3 regions of the Vibrio sp. 03_296 genome follow, and region 3 is predicted to be linked to each of the others. Evidence: predicted binding sites of a transcription regulator. Region 3 holds the regulator's gene; each other region holds the start of a gene.
The links. The regulator PurR, encoded in region 3, represses purine synthesis genes. The targets are predictions, from matches to a motif close to TNANGNAAACGTTTNCNTNA.
Positions count from the first base shown of each region.

Region 1: the regulator PurR is predicted to act here: its motif matches at 1,886-1,905, upstream of glyA (serine hydroxymethyltransferase).
Region 2: the regulator PurR is predicted to act here: its motif matches at 1,271-1,290, upstream of purE (5-(carboxyamino)imidazole ribonucleotide mutase).

Region 1 is NZ_NPKW01000029.1:13,223-17,315, reverse strand. It holds gene treC (alpha,alpha-phosphotrehalase) at 1-916, shown strand, start outside; gene CIK04_RS02165 (YitT family protein) at 1,016-1,615, opposite strand; gene glyA (serine hydroxymethyltransferase) at 1,961-3,211, shown strand; gene CIK04_RS02155 (hypothetical protein) at 3,344-3,679, opposite strand; gene lipA (lipoyl synthase) at 3,879-4,093, opposite strand, start outside.
Region 2 is NZ_NPKW01000110.1:2,674-6,766, forward strand. It holds gene hemF (oxygen-dependent coproporphyrinogen oxidase) at 1-595, opposite strand, end outside; gene CIK04_RS13450 (L-threonylcarbamoyladenylate synthase) at 624-1,181, opposite strand; gene purE (5-(carboxyamino)imidazole ribonucleotide mutase) at 1,362-1,847, shown strand; gene CIK04_RS13460 (5-(carboxyamino)imidazole ribonucleotide synthase) at 1,851-2,984, shown strand; gene CIK04_RS13465 (type I DNA topoisomerase) at 3,050-3,619, opposite strand; gene CIK04_RS13470 (DUF494 family protein) at 3,643-4,093, opposite strand, start outside.
Region 3 is NZ_NPKW01000157.1:28,940-33,032, forward strand. It holds gene CIK04_RS21610 (TVP38/TMEM64 family protein) at 1-458, opposite strand, end outside; gene CIK04_RS21615 (TfoX/Sxy family DNA transformation protein) at 583-1,176, opposite strand; cyclic di-GMP riboswitch class I at 1,292-1,380, opposite strand; gene purR (HTH-type transcriptional repressor PurR) at 1,578-2,582, opposite strand; gene torD (molecular chaperone TorD) at 2,893-3,540, opposite strand; gene torR (two-component system response regulator TorR) at 3,776-4,093, shown strand, end outside.

The DNA of each region.
Region 1 (4,093 bases), on a different contig from region 3:
GTCGACAACCTTAGAGCATTGTCAGCAGTACTCCTCTCTTGATGGCAAAGAACTTTCCATGGTGTTCAATTTTCATCACCTGAAAGTGGATTATCCAAAGGGTGAAAAATGGACCAGGGCACCATTTGATTTTCTACAACTCAAACAGATCTTTAATCATTGGCAAACGGGCCTGAATGGCAAAGGTTGGGGAGCGCTCTTTTGGTGTAACCATGATCAGCCACGTGTCGTGAGCCGTTTGGGTAACGATCAAGCGTATCGGGTTGAATCTGCAAAGATGTTGGCAGCCTCGGTTCATATGATGCAAGGCACGCCTTATGTTTATCAAGGCGAAGAAATTGGCATGACCAACCCAAGGTATACCGAGATTGAACAGTATCGTGATGTTGAAAGCACCAACATGTATCAGATCATGGTTGAGCAGCAGGGAGTTGACCATAACGAGATGATGGCGATTTTGGCACAAAAGTCTCGTGATAATTCACGCACCCCAATGCAATGGTCAGATGAAAAACACGCAGGATTTACACAAGGAGAACCGTGGTTAGCGGTGGCGAGTAACTACTCGAAGATCAACGCGGAAGCGGCTGTGGCGGATCTCAATTCTGTGTTCTATTTCTATAAACGATTGATTGAACTACGTAAAGAAGTGCCAGTGATCACCCAAGGTGATTATCAAGACTTATTACCCGAGCATCAGAGTGTGTTTGCCTATGCGCGGACCAGTTCGGCTCAGCAACTGGTGTGCATCAATAACTACTACGGGGAAGAGGTGGAGTGTGTATTGCCATTGGGTCTCGACATGCGTAAAGCGAAATGTTTGCTGTCTAATTACCAAAATCGACCGAGTGCCATGGCTTCACATCACCAAGTACTCAAACCTTACGAGACTCGTATTCTCTTGATTGAACGTTAAGTTTGTTGTTCGTTGTAAAGAACGCTAATGGCACGCCCCTAATACGTTCAAAGGCTTTGGAAGTTCCAAAGCCTTTTTTTGTTACATGGGAGAAACAGGTTATTGATAACGAACCGAGTATCGATGCGGCTTATGATTCATTGCGAGTACTAAATTCAACGCAAAAGCGCCGAGAATCGACAGTGCGATCGTGGTCGGGCTGACAAAGAAAAAGGAAGCAAATAGGATGGTTGCATCAATTGCCATCTGCGATTTCCCCACTGAAACACCAAATTTATCTTGGATGTAGAGGCAAAGCACGTTAAAGCCCCCCAAACTGGAGCGATGACGAAATAGGATAAGCATTCCTAGGCCCATTAACAGCCCACCCGCAATCGCGCAGTAAACTTCATTGATATGCTCAACAGAGATTACTAAATATAGGTTATCGGCAAAAATTGAGACTAAACCACCAGAAATGGCACTATTAAAAGCAAAGCGACGCCCATAGCGTTTCCAAGCCAATAAATAGAAAGGGCAGTTCGCCAAAAAATACAACATTCCAAAAGTGAATGGAGTAAACTGAGTGACTAACAGAGCAAGCCCAGTTGTCCCGCCTGTCAGTAGATTGGCTGATTGCAGAAAAAAGACGCCTTGGGCGACGAGAAAGGTGCCGGTTAATATGGCGATCCAGTCTTCTCTACGTGAGTGTTTTTCCATCAGTGGTTAAATTTCATTTGCGATTGAGGGCGTGCATAGTAGTAAAAAGCTGATCTTTTTGGTAGCTAGCGGGCTAAAATTAGGGTAAACCTATGTAATTGTTGTTTTACAGGGTGTGAAACGCAAAATTGACACTTTAGATTGCATTTTCGCTTAAGGACAAAGCCAAGATGAAATCTTTCACATGTCATCATGAAGAAACTGCATAGAGAAAAATGAATTTTCTCTTTATGACCTGGATCAAATTATGTAGAATGCGCGCCATTATGGTGACGAAAACGTTTGCGTTGGGTCATTAACCAGTTTTTTTGCAACTTTCAGTCAAATCTGAGTCAGGAGATACAGATGCTTAAGCGTGATATGAATATCGCTGATTACGATGCGGAGCTATTCGCAGCTATCCAGGAAGAAACTCTTCGCCAGGAAGAACACATCGAGCTGATCGCTTCAGAAAACTACACAAGTCCACGTGTAATGGAAGCTCAAGGCTCTCAGCTAACCAATAAGTACGCTGAAGGCTACCCAGGCAAGCGCTACTACGGTGGTTGCGAGTACGTGGACAAAGCTGAGTCTCTAGCGATTGAGCGTGCATGTAAACTGTTTGGTTGTGAGTACGCGAACGTTCAGCCACACTCTGGCTCTCAAGCTAACAGCGCGGTTTACATGGCACTTCTTAACCCAGGCGATACAGTTCTAGGTATGAGCCTAGCGCACGGTGGTCACCTGACTCACGGTTCTCCTGTAAACTTCTCTGGTAAGCACTACAACGTCATCCCTTACGGTATCGATGAAGCTGGCCAAATTAACTACGACGAAATGGAAGCGCTAGCGCTTGAGCACAAACCTAAGATGATCATCGGTGGTTTCTCAGCGTACTCTCAAATCGTTGATTGGAAGCGCATGCGTGAAATCGCAGACAAAGTTGACGCTTACCTATTCGTCGATATGGCGCACGTTGCGGGTCTTATCGCAGCAGGTGAATACCCAACACCTGTGCCACACGCGCACGTAGTAACGACAACGACGCACAAAACGCTAGCAGGTCCACGTGGTGGTCTTATCCTGTCTAACGCTGGCGAAGACATGTACAAGAAACTGAACTCGGCCGTTTTCCCTGGCGGTCAAGGCGGTCCTCTAATGCACGTTATCGCGGGTAAAGCAGTAGCGTTCAAAGAAGCGATGGAACCTGAGTTTAAAGCTTACCAAGCGCGCGTAGTGAAAAACGCAAAAGCGATGGTGGCTCAGTTCCAAGAGCGTGGTTACAAAATCGTATCTAATGGTACAGAAAACCACCTGTTCCTTGTTGACCTAATCGACAAAGACATTACAGGTAAAGATGCTGACGCAGCACTAGGCGCAGCAAACATCACGGTAAATAAGAACTCAGTACCAAACGACCCTCGTAGTCCGTTTGTGACTTCGGGTATCCGTGTTGGTACGCCAGCGATCACTCGCCGTGGCTTCACTGAAGAAGACGCGAAAGAGCTAGCAAACTGGATGTGTGACGTACTAGACAACATCGGCAATGAAGCGGTTATCGAAGCAACGAAACAGAAAGTACTAGAAATCTGTAAGCGTCTACCTGTTTACGCATAAGATTTTGGCTACTTGAACATCAAAAAGGCTTCCGGATGGAAGCCTTTTTCATTCGTACATTTCTTAGTTAAAACAGTAAAAGGAACAAGAAAAGTCACCATTCAACCAAGAGCGTTGGCGTAGCGACAGCCATTACTTGTCTTTAGAAATGCTTAATAGCGAACCTGACTTACATTGGAACGAGTAGTAGCTATTGGTTTCGCTAAACTTACCTAAGCCTTCACCATCACAGTAATCGATATTGATATCACGCATTACATTCAGTGTCTCTTCACTGTTTAGCGCAAACTTCGCACCATCAGCGCATACGATGCGGACGCGTCCGTCTTTACTGACTGAGTAAAGTTTCACTTCGGTATTGCATAGCTCAAAGGAGGCTTCGCGGTAGTTATCTTGTGCGGTGTTTTGTTGGGCGCAACCTGCCAAAAGAGCTGAGGCGAATAGGGCGATAAAACCTAATTTGTTCATCTAATCAATCCTACTTTTTTGAAAATTTAGAATGCCATACGCAATGCGATGGATATGCGTTTGCATCAAGCCTATAGAATTGACCAATAGATGACAAGCAATTCATGTCGTGAAGGCTGGATAGACAAAGATTTAAGACAAATAAAAAGCTGGTTATCAATACCAGCTTTTTATTTTTCGAGGCAATCAGTGCTTTGGCTTATTTGACTTCTAAGCCTTGCGCCTGCATATCGGCATGATAAGACGAACGTACAAATGGACCACAAGCGGCATGAGTAAAACCAAGTTCCAGAGCAATCTCTTTAAGTTCATCAAATTCTGCTGGTGGAACGTAACGCTCTACCGGAAGATGGTGGCGACTTGGAGCAAGGTATTGACCGAGTGTCAGCATGGTCACACCATGAGCACGAAGAT
Region 2 (4,093 bases), on a different contig from region 3:
ACAGATTGAGGTCATCAAAAAATAGGCCGCCGATACCTCGCGTTTCACCGCGGTGAGGCAAATAGAAATAGTCATCACACCAAGCTTTATGCTGCAGATACACATCAGCACCAAAGGGCGCACACACTTCCTTGGCGGTGTTGTGCCAAAATTGGCAATCCTCTTCAAACGGATAGAACGGAGTTAAGTCAAACCCACCACCAAACCACCAGATCGGTGCTTCCCCCTCTTTTTCAGCAATGAAGAAACGCACGTTTGCATGCGATGTCGGAACGTAAGGATTGTGAGGATGCATGACGAGAGAAACGCCCATGGCTTCGAATCGGCGCCCAGCCAATTCTGGACGATGCGCCGTTGCAGAAGCTGGCATTGCATTACCCTGCACATGGGAGAAGTTAACCCCCCCTTGCTCAAACACGTTGCCATCACGCATTACGCGTGTTCGGCCACCGCCACCTAATCGGTCTCCTGGCTCTCGATGCCAAGCATCTTCTATAAATGTTGCTTTGCCATCTTCTTGTTCCAGTCGTTGACAAATTTGATCTTGTAACTGCATCAAGTAAAGCTTGACCGCGTCTTTATCTATTGTGGACATCTAAACTACCTTTTGAAGCTGAGCAGGGTTATCCCTGTCTTAATAATTGTTCTGTACGAGCATCGCGGATTTCACTGGGTCGATGGCGCTCACCAATTTCACCAAGCAAAATGGTGGAGATCTGGTTGCCCAATTGACCTTGAACCTGCTCAACGGTTTTACATTCCGTTTGGCCTGACAAATTCGCACTGGTAGAGGTTAGCGGCTTTCCATACTCACTGCACAACTTTTGTACCAAAGGATGATCACTCACACGAACCGCAACGGTCTGGCGATAACCTGTGACGAGCGCCGACGCTCGTGCACTTGCTGGCATTACCCATGTATAAGGACCTGGCCAAGTGGCGAAAACTCTCTGAAGTTGCTCCGATGACAAACTTGTTAAATCGAGATACGGTTGAAGCTGTTGAAAATCAGCGGCGATCAAAATCAAGCCTTTATCTCTGGGTCGCTGTTTAATCGTCAGAAGACGCTCAATGGCCACCTCATTATCAGGATCGCAACCTAAGCCAAACACGCCCTCTGTCGGGTAAGCCACCACTTGACCTTGCTTTAACGCCTTCACGACTTGCTGTAAATTACTCACCACTTCTTCTCTCTAGATACTCAACCTACTACAAATAAGCCAATAACCCGCCGAATGCCAGCGAAAAACGCACGTGGTAGCTCTCACCCAAACGCAAACGTTTGCTTGGGGTAAAAAACCTCGTATAATGCGCACAAAATTGATCAGCTCACCCAATTATGCAGCTTGAAGGAGTTTGAGATGAAAGTCGGTATCATCATGGGTTCTAAATCGGATTGGCCAACCATGAAACTAGCAGCAGAAATGCTGGACAGATTTGGCGTGGAATACGAAACCAAAGTAGTTTCAGCACATCGAACTCCTCATCTCCTTGCTGAATATGCCTCAACCGCCAAAGAGCGTGGGTTGAAAGTGATTATTGCCGGTGCAGGTGGCGCGGCGCATTTACCTGGCATGGCGGCGGCATTTACCAGCTTGCCCGTTTTGGGCGTACCCGTGCAATCACGCGCGTTATCAGGGCTCGACTCTCTCTACTCTATTGTGCAAATGCCAAAAGGCATCGCAGTAGGGACATTGGCAATTGGTGAAGCTGGTGCAGCGAACGCTGGTCTTCTCGCTGCGCAAATCCTTGGAACTCACGACGAAAATATCATGGCCAAAGTTGAATCCTTCCGCCAAGAACAAACAGCAAGCGTCCTTGCTAACCCGAATCCTGCAGAGGACTAAATCATGCACGTATTGGTTCTGGGCGCTGGACAATTAGCACGTATGATGTCATTGGCTGGTGCGCCTTTGAATATCCAGATTTCTGCCTATGATGTGACAACGGGTGATGTCGTTCATCCTTTGACGTTGCATCTTCTTGGTCACGGCTTAGAGCAAGCGATTGAACACGTTGATGTGATCACAGCAGAGTTTGAACACATTCCTCATGACGTATTGGCGATCTGCCAAGCAAGTGGCAAGTTTCTTCCAAGCAGTGAGGCGATAAAGGCAGGTGGTGATCGTCGTTTGGAAAAAGCCTTGCTCGACAATGCGGGTGTACGCAATGCCAATTACTACGTCATTGAAACGCGTGAAGACTTCAATAAAGCGATTGAGCACGTTGGCATGCCAATGGTGCTAAAGAGCGCATTGGGAGGCTATGATGGTAAAGGGCAATGGCGTTTGAAAGATGCCGCGCAAATTGAAACCCTTTGGCAAGAGATGGCAGCTTGTATCGCGGCTACGCCAACTCAAGCGATTGTCGCTGAAGAATTTGTTCCATTTCAACGTGAAGTTTCATTGATTGGCGCTCGTGGTAAAGAAGGGCAGATCGAAGTCTACCCACTGGCAGAAAACATTCACGTCAATGGCGTGTTAAGCCTTTCAACGGCAATTGACTCACCAGAGCTGCAAGAGCAAGCACAACAAATGTTTACTGCTGTCGCTGAAACACTGAACTACGTTGGTGTGTTGGCGCTTGAATTTTTCGATGTCGACGGACAATTGTTAGTCAATGAAATTGCACCTAGAGTACATAACTCCGGCCATTGGACCCAGCAAGGAGCCGAAACTTGCCAGTTTGAAAATCACTTGCGCGCCGTTTGTGGTTTACCACTTGGTAGCACTAAGCTGGTTCGTGAAACCTCGATGATCAACATCCTTGGTGAAGATACTCTGCCCGCAAGCGTGATGGCGATGGACGGTTGTCATATTCATTGGTATGGCAAAGAGAAACGCGCAGGCCGAAAAATGGGCCATATCAACGTGTGTGGTGATTACAGCGGAGAGCTGCAGCGCAGCCTTTGCGCTCTCGCCAATGTATTGGATGAGAAAGCCTTTCCAGCGGTACATGAGTTTGCCAAAAAGTGGCAAGCGTAGTCGCCCTTTCGGCTTTTAAACAGATAGCAAAAGGGTCGCCATGTGCGACCCTTTTCAATGTGAACTCAACACGATTGAGCATGCTGACATTTGCGGTTTGCGCATTGTAACTTCACACCACTGGCGAGCTTCTTCTCAACCAACAAAGTAAAACCACACTCTTCACAACAACCTTTTACTGGTGGCTGGTTAACCGCAAACTTACACTTCGGATAGTTATCACAGGCATAGAAGGTTTTACCAAAGCGAGTTTTACGCTCAACTAAGTGTCCTTTGCCACACTCGGGGCAAGCAAACAACGCTTTGGGATTCTGCTCTGGTTCAGGCTGGTTGATTGGTTCAATATGATGGCAATGTGGGTAATGACTGCACCCGACAAACATGCCGTAACGTCCCTGACGAAGCACCAACTCGTTCCCGCACTCAGGGCAAGCGACCCCCAACTCTTTGACGATATGGCCATCATTTTGATGAAGGGGCTTGACGTAATCACACTGTGGGTACTGATTACACCCCAAAAACGCGCCATGCTTACCGTGTTTTAACACCAACTCTCCACAACATTGCGGACAAGGCGTATGCTCAAGCGCATGCTCATGAGCGGAAAACAAAGTGCGATCAATTTTACTACTCATAGATACTGTATTCACGGAACAATTTAGTGAAGAATGCCTTGCTCTTTGGTGTATAACAGCTCTTCCATTAGCGTGTAGGCGTTCTCGTTACCGGGAACATTGAATAGCACCATCAAAATAATCCACTTGAGATCTTCAAGCTCAAACTCATTGGTTTCCAACCCCATCACTCGGTCTATGACCATTTCACGAGTCTCAGTGGTTAACACATTGATCTGTTCTAGAAACAGCAAAAAGCCGCGACATTCTAGATCCAATCGTTGCATCTCTTTAGGTGTGTACACTCGTGTTGAAGAGATCGCACTGCAACGCGAAATAGCAGAGTGATCATCACTCTTTTGTAATGCTGCCAGCTCTTCTAACCAAAGAAGGGCTTTGTAGATATCTTGCTGGTGAAATCCCGCTCGAAGCAACTCGTCTTCAAGCTCATCTTGATCCACTTGTAAATCTGCATCGCTATGGATGTAGGTTTCA
Region 3 (4,093 bases):
CCCATTAGCAAATTAATCAGGAAAAATGGGAAGACAGGGATCAAGCGTAATGAAAATAGATAAAAGGCGCCATCCTTTTCAACGCCTTGGTTGATCGCGCTAAGTTTGTCTCCAAAACGTGCCTGCACCCAATCTTTTAGCAGGTAGCGACTACTCAAAAATGCGATGGTTGCCCCAATGGTGCTGGCAAACGAGACAAGAAGTAGGCTATACCAAAAACCAAACAGAGCAGCGCCTAATAGCGTGACGACGGTAGCTCCAGGAACTGAAAAGGCGGTAAGACCAACGTAAATGACAAAATAGCTTATTGAAGCAAACAGAAATTTTTCTTCAATAAAACTGTTCAGGGCAAGTTGTTGTGCTTTAGCGTTGTCGAGTGTGAGGTATTGACTAAAATTAACCGCCAATAAAATAATGGTCGCGATAAGCAAGATTCCGAATACGAGTTTTTTGTTCATTCAATTTTTCTCCAGATAGCTTGGTTATCAGACCTGATTGAGACAGAAAATCTTTCAAACGATATAAAAAAACCACATCATTTTGATGTGGTTTTAATCTATAAGAAATAATAAACGTGCTTGCCTACAAAGACAATTTATTCACTAATTCGTCTCGACGTTGCTGAGGAATCACACTCCAGTGCGTACCATTGATGGCTCCCTCTAACGCCCAAAGCAGCTCTAAGCTCACGGCACCACTGTGGGTGTTTTTAATCGCTTCGTACGCACGAACCGCGCCTTGAGACTCCAACTGCTCGACTGTTTCAATTCCCGCCTTTTTAAGCATTCGTTCGGTGGCTAAACGCAGGTTAGGTAGGTCTTTTAATCGTTCAGGTTTTGCTGTTGCTTGCAGTTGTTTATCATTATTAGCACTGGCCAATGCACGTTTGGCTAAAGCGAGTAGTGCATTTTGGTCTTGCCATAGCGCGTCTGAAATCGCGTAGTACTTAGTGACAACAGGAAACCCACGCTTAGTATAAACGTATGGTTTGAGCCCTTGCTTTTCAAAAAGTAATGTTGATTTTTGATCTGCGCGAATATGAAGCTGGTCTTTCACCACAAGTGCGAACATGGTCTCATCTGCAAAAAGGCCGAATCCGCCAAACATTGAGCGAGATTTTATCGCACCAAGTTGCTCAAAAAGCTTCATTGAATCTTTGAGTATCGGTTTATCCATGATGTGTTATCTCGGTGTAATTACTATTACGCCACCAAATCAGGTCCGAGAGATTAGCAAACCAATGCAAATACAATGTCATTAATGGGTAAACTTGTTGTTATGCATTTTTGCCATCGGTAACCCCGCTACCTACCAAAAAACGTCTGGTTTAGGCCGGAGGCTTTGCGTCCCACTTTTTCAAATGGTTTGCCCTGTGCGTGACACTAGAAGGATACGATTTCTATTGGAGTAACATCACATTTTCAAATAAAAAATGTGACATTGGTTCAGATAATAGTTGCAGTTAAGTGAATGAATGCTCGTTTTTAAGAACTTAACAGAATTTGACTTAACAAATCACTTACTAAGAATGAAAAAAAAAGCATCCAGATTTGGATGCTTTAGAATATTAGTCTTAACTAATTGATTTTTTTAACGGTATCACGAACCACTAACTCGGGATGCATTTCAAACACGCGTTTGTCATGCTCTTTGTCCTTAATACGTTCGAGAAGGATCTCAAATGCATTTTTACCAACACGGCGTTTTGGCTGGTGGATGGTTGTTAGCGGTGGTGAGAAGTATTCCGCCAACTCAATATTATCGTAGCCGATCACAGAGATGTCTTCAGGAATGCGAAGGCCTGACTGTTGAAGGCGGCTCATCAAACCCAGTGCCATGGTGTCGTTGAAGCAGAAGACCGCCGTTGGGCGATCTTGCCACGACGCGATCTTGTCAGCAGCCATCACAGCCGTATCACATTCAAAGTTTCCTTCAAGGATCCACTCGTTGTTAACGGCAATATTAGCTTCCTTCATCGCGCGTTTAAAGCCTTGGATGCGCTCTTGGCACGCGGCTTTTTCAAAGTGACCACTTAAACACGCAATTTTTGTATGACCATTTTCAATCAAGTACTTAGTGGCCAAGTAGCCACCTTCCTCTGAGTTATCGATAATTTTATCGGCTTGTGAGCTGATTGGACCCCAGTCCATAATCACTTTAGGAATATCTGCATGCTTATCAAGCATTTCGCGTAGTTCTTCAGTGAGGTCTGAACACATCACCAAAATGCCATCTACGCGTTTTTCCGCAAGCATACGAATGTAATCACGTTGCTTCTCGTAGATACCGCCCGTATTACAAAGAATTAGCGTATAACCTTGGCGGTAACAGTAGCTTTCTACGCCATCAATCACTTCAGAAAAGAACAAATTGGTAGATTGAGTGACCAGCATACCAATAGTACGAGTGGTGTTGCACTTTAGGCTACGCGCTACTGCGCTAGGCGCGTAGTTGAGCTCGTCAACCGCTTTCATGACTTTTTCTTGAGTGGCTTCTGCAACAAAACGCGTTTTGTTGATTACGTGCGACACTGTGGTCGTGGATACTCCAGCGAGACGCGCGACATCTTTAATTGTGGCCATAGGTATTGTCCTGTCTAAGGTTGCATTTTGAATCTACGATTCTTTGTTGCAACACAGTTTGCTACCTTTCTCCGAATTCGCTTTGTAAGGAAGACACACTAGAAAAGCAGCAGCTTAGCTTTAAATAAACACAAAAACCGCTGTATTTCAGCGGTTTGCATTAAAATCATATTTTATCGATTGCGGTCTCAATTTTAGACTGAGACGGCAAGAGTGGCAACCTACTCAAACAGCGAAATGTGTATCCGTGTTCACACTTTAGTGGTTAAAGTGTAACCGAGTGTTTGCTCTATTGATAAGGGCGTAATTATTATCCAACTAAATAGTCGCTGTCCAGCATACAAAACGCAACAAGTAGTTTTATTGCGCTGTTATAGAAGCCAAACTCATCATATTGTGCTGCTCGTTGAGAGAAGGTAGGTAACCAAGAGAGCAACATTTCTTGAATAAATGTGTTTTGCTCGATGAAAGCATCTTCCATGTGGCGATCTTGTTCAAACTCATTTGAGCGAATGATGAGGTTGCCAAGAAAGTCGAGCATGATCGCTAAGTGATCGGCCGGTTCATTTAGTTGTTGATTGACCTGCACACCATGTTTTTTTAGCCAAGCATCCATTTTTTGTGCCGGCTCGCCATTGAGTAGGCCATCTTTTGTAAGGTAAATTGATGCGTATGGCAGCGCGCCATGTTTTGCGGTTTTCAAAAATAGGTCACAAAAATCTGCCGCTAATTCCAATTGCGCATCTTGACGGTCAACAAGACGATTGAGTGCGTCGACAAAGGCGTTAACGGATGGTCGCAGAGCATCGTTTTCAGCCAATCCCGTTAAAAACGCTCTAATTTCCATGCTTTGATATTTATCGAGTTCTTCCTGAGTCAGTTCTTTGGCAAATAAGCTGGAAAGCCACCAATATATTTCCGCACGTTTTTCATTAAAGGCTTTTATCTCTTGCATCATTTATCGCTCCTAAATCAATCTCCTATAAGTGTAACCAAAAAAAATGAATAACAATAACGCCTATTGTTAAGAAAAATATAAATATATTTGAGCTTGTTAATGGTCTGATATTAAGCTTGTTTTGAATCAATAAAAATCAAGATACTTGCATTTCAAACGAAGTATGACTAGAAATGTTACTAGTTATGAATAGAATGTCTGCCCGTGTAGACAGAAATGACATGAAGTGGTGTAAATGAGCTATCACGTATTAGTCGTAGAAGATGATGTAGTGACTCGCAGTAAACTTGCGGGTTATTTTCAAAAAGAAGGTTACACAGTAAGTGAAGCGGAAAGTGGTGCCGAGATGCGTCATATTTTGCAAAATAGCTGCGTTGATTTGGTGATGTTAGACATTAACTTACCAGGTGAAGACGGCTTGATGCTGACCCGTGAACTACGCAGCCAATCGGACATTGGCATTATTTTGGTAACCGGACGCACGGATAGCATAGATAGAATTGTTGGTTTGGAGATGGGGGCAGACGACTACGTCACCAAACCATTTGAGTTA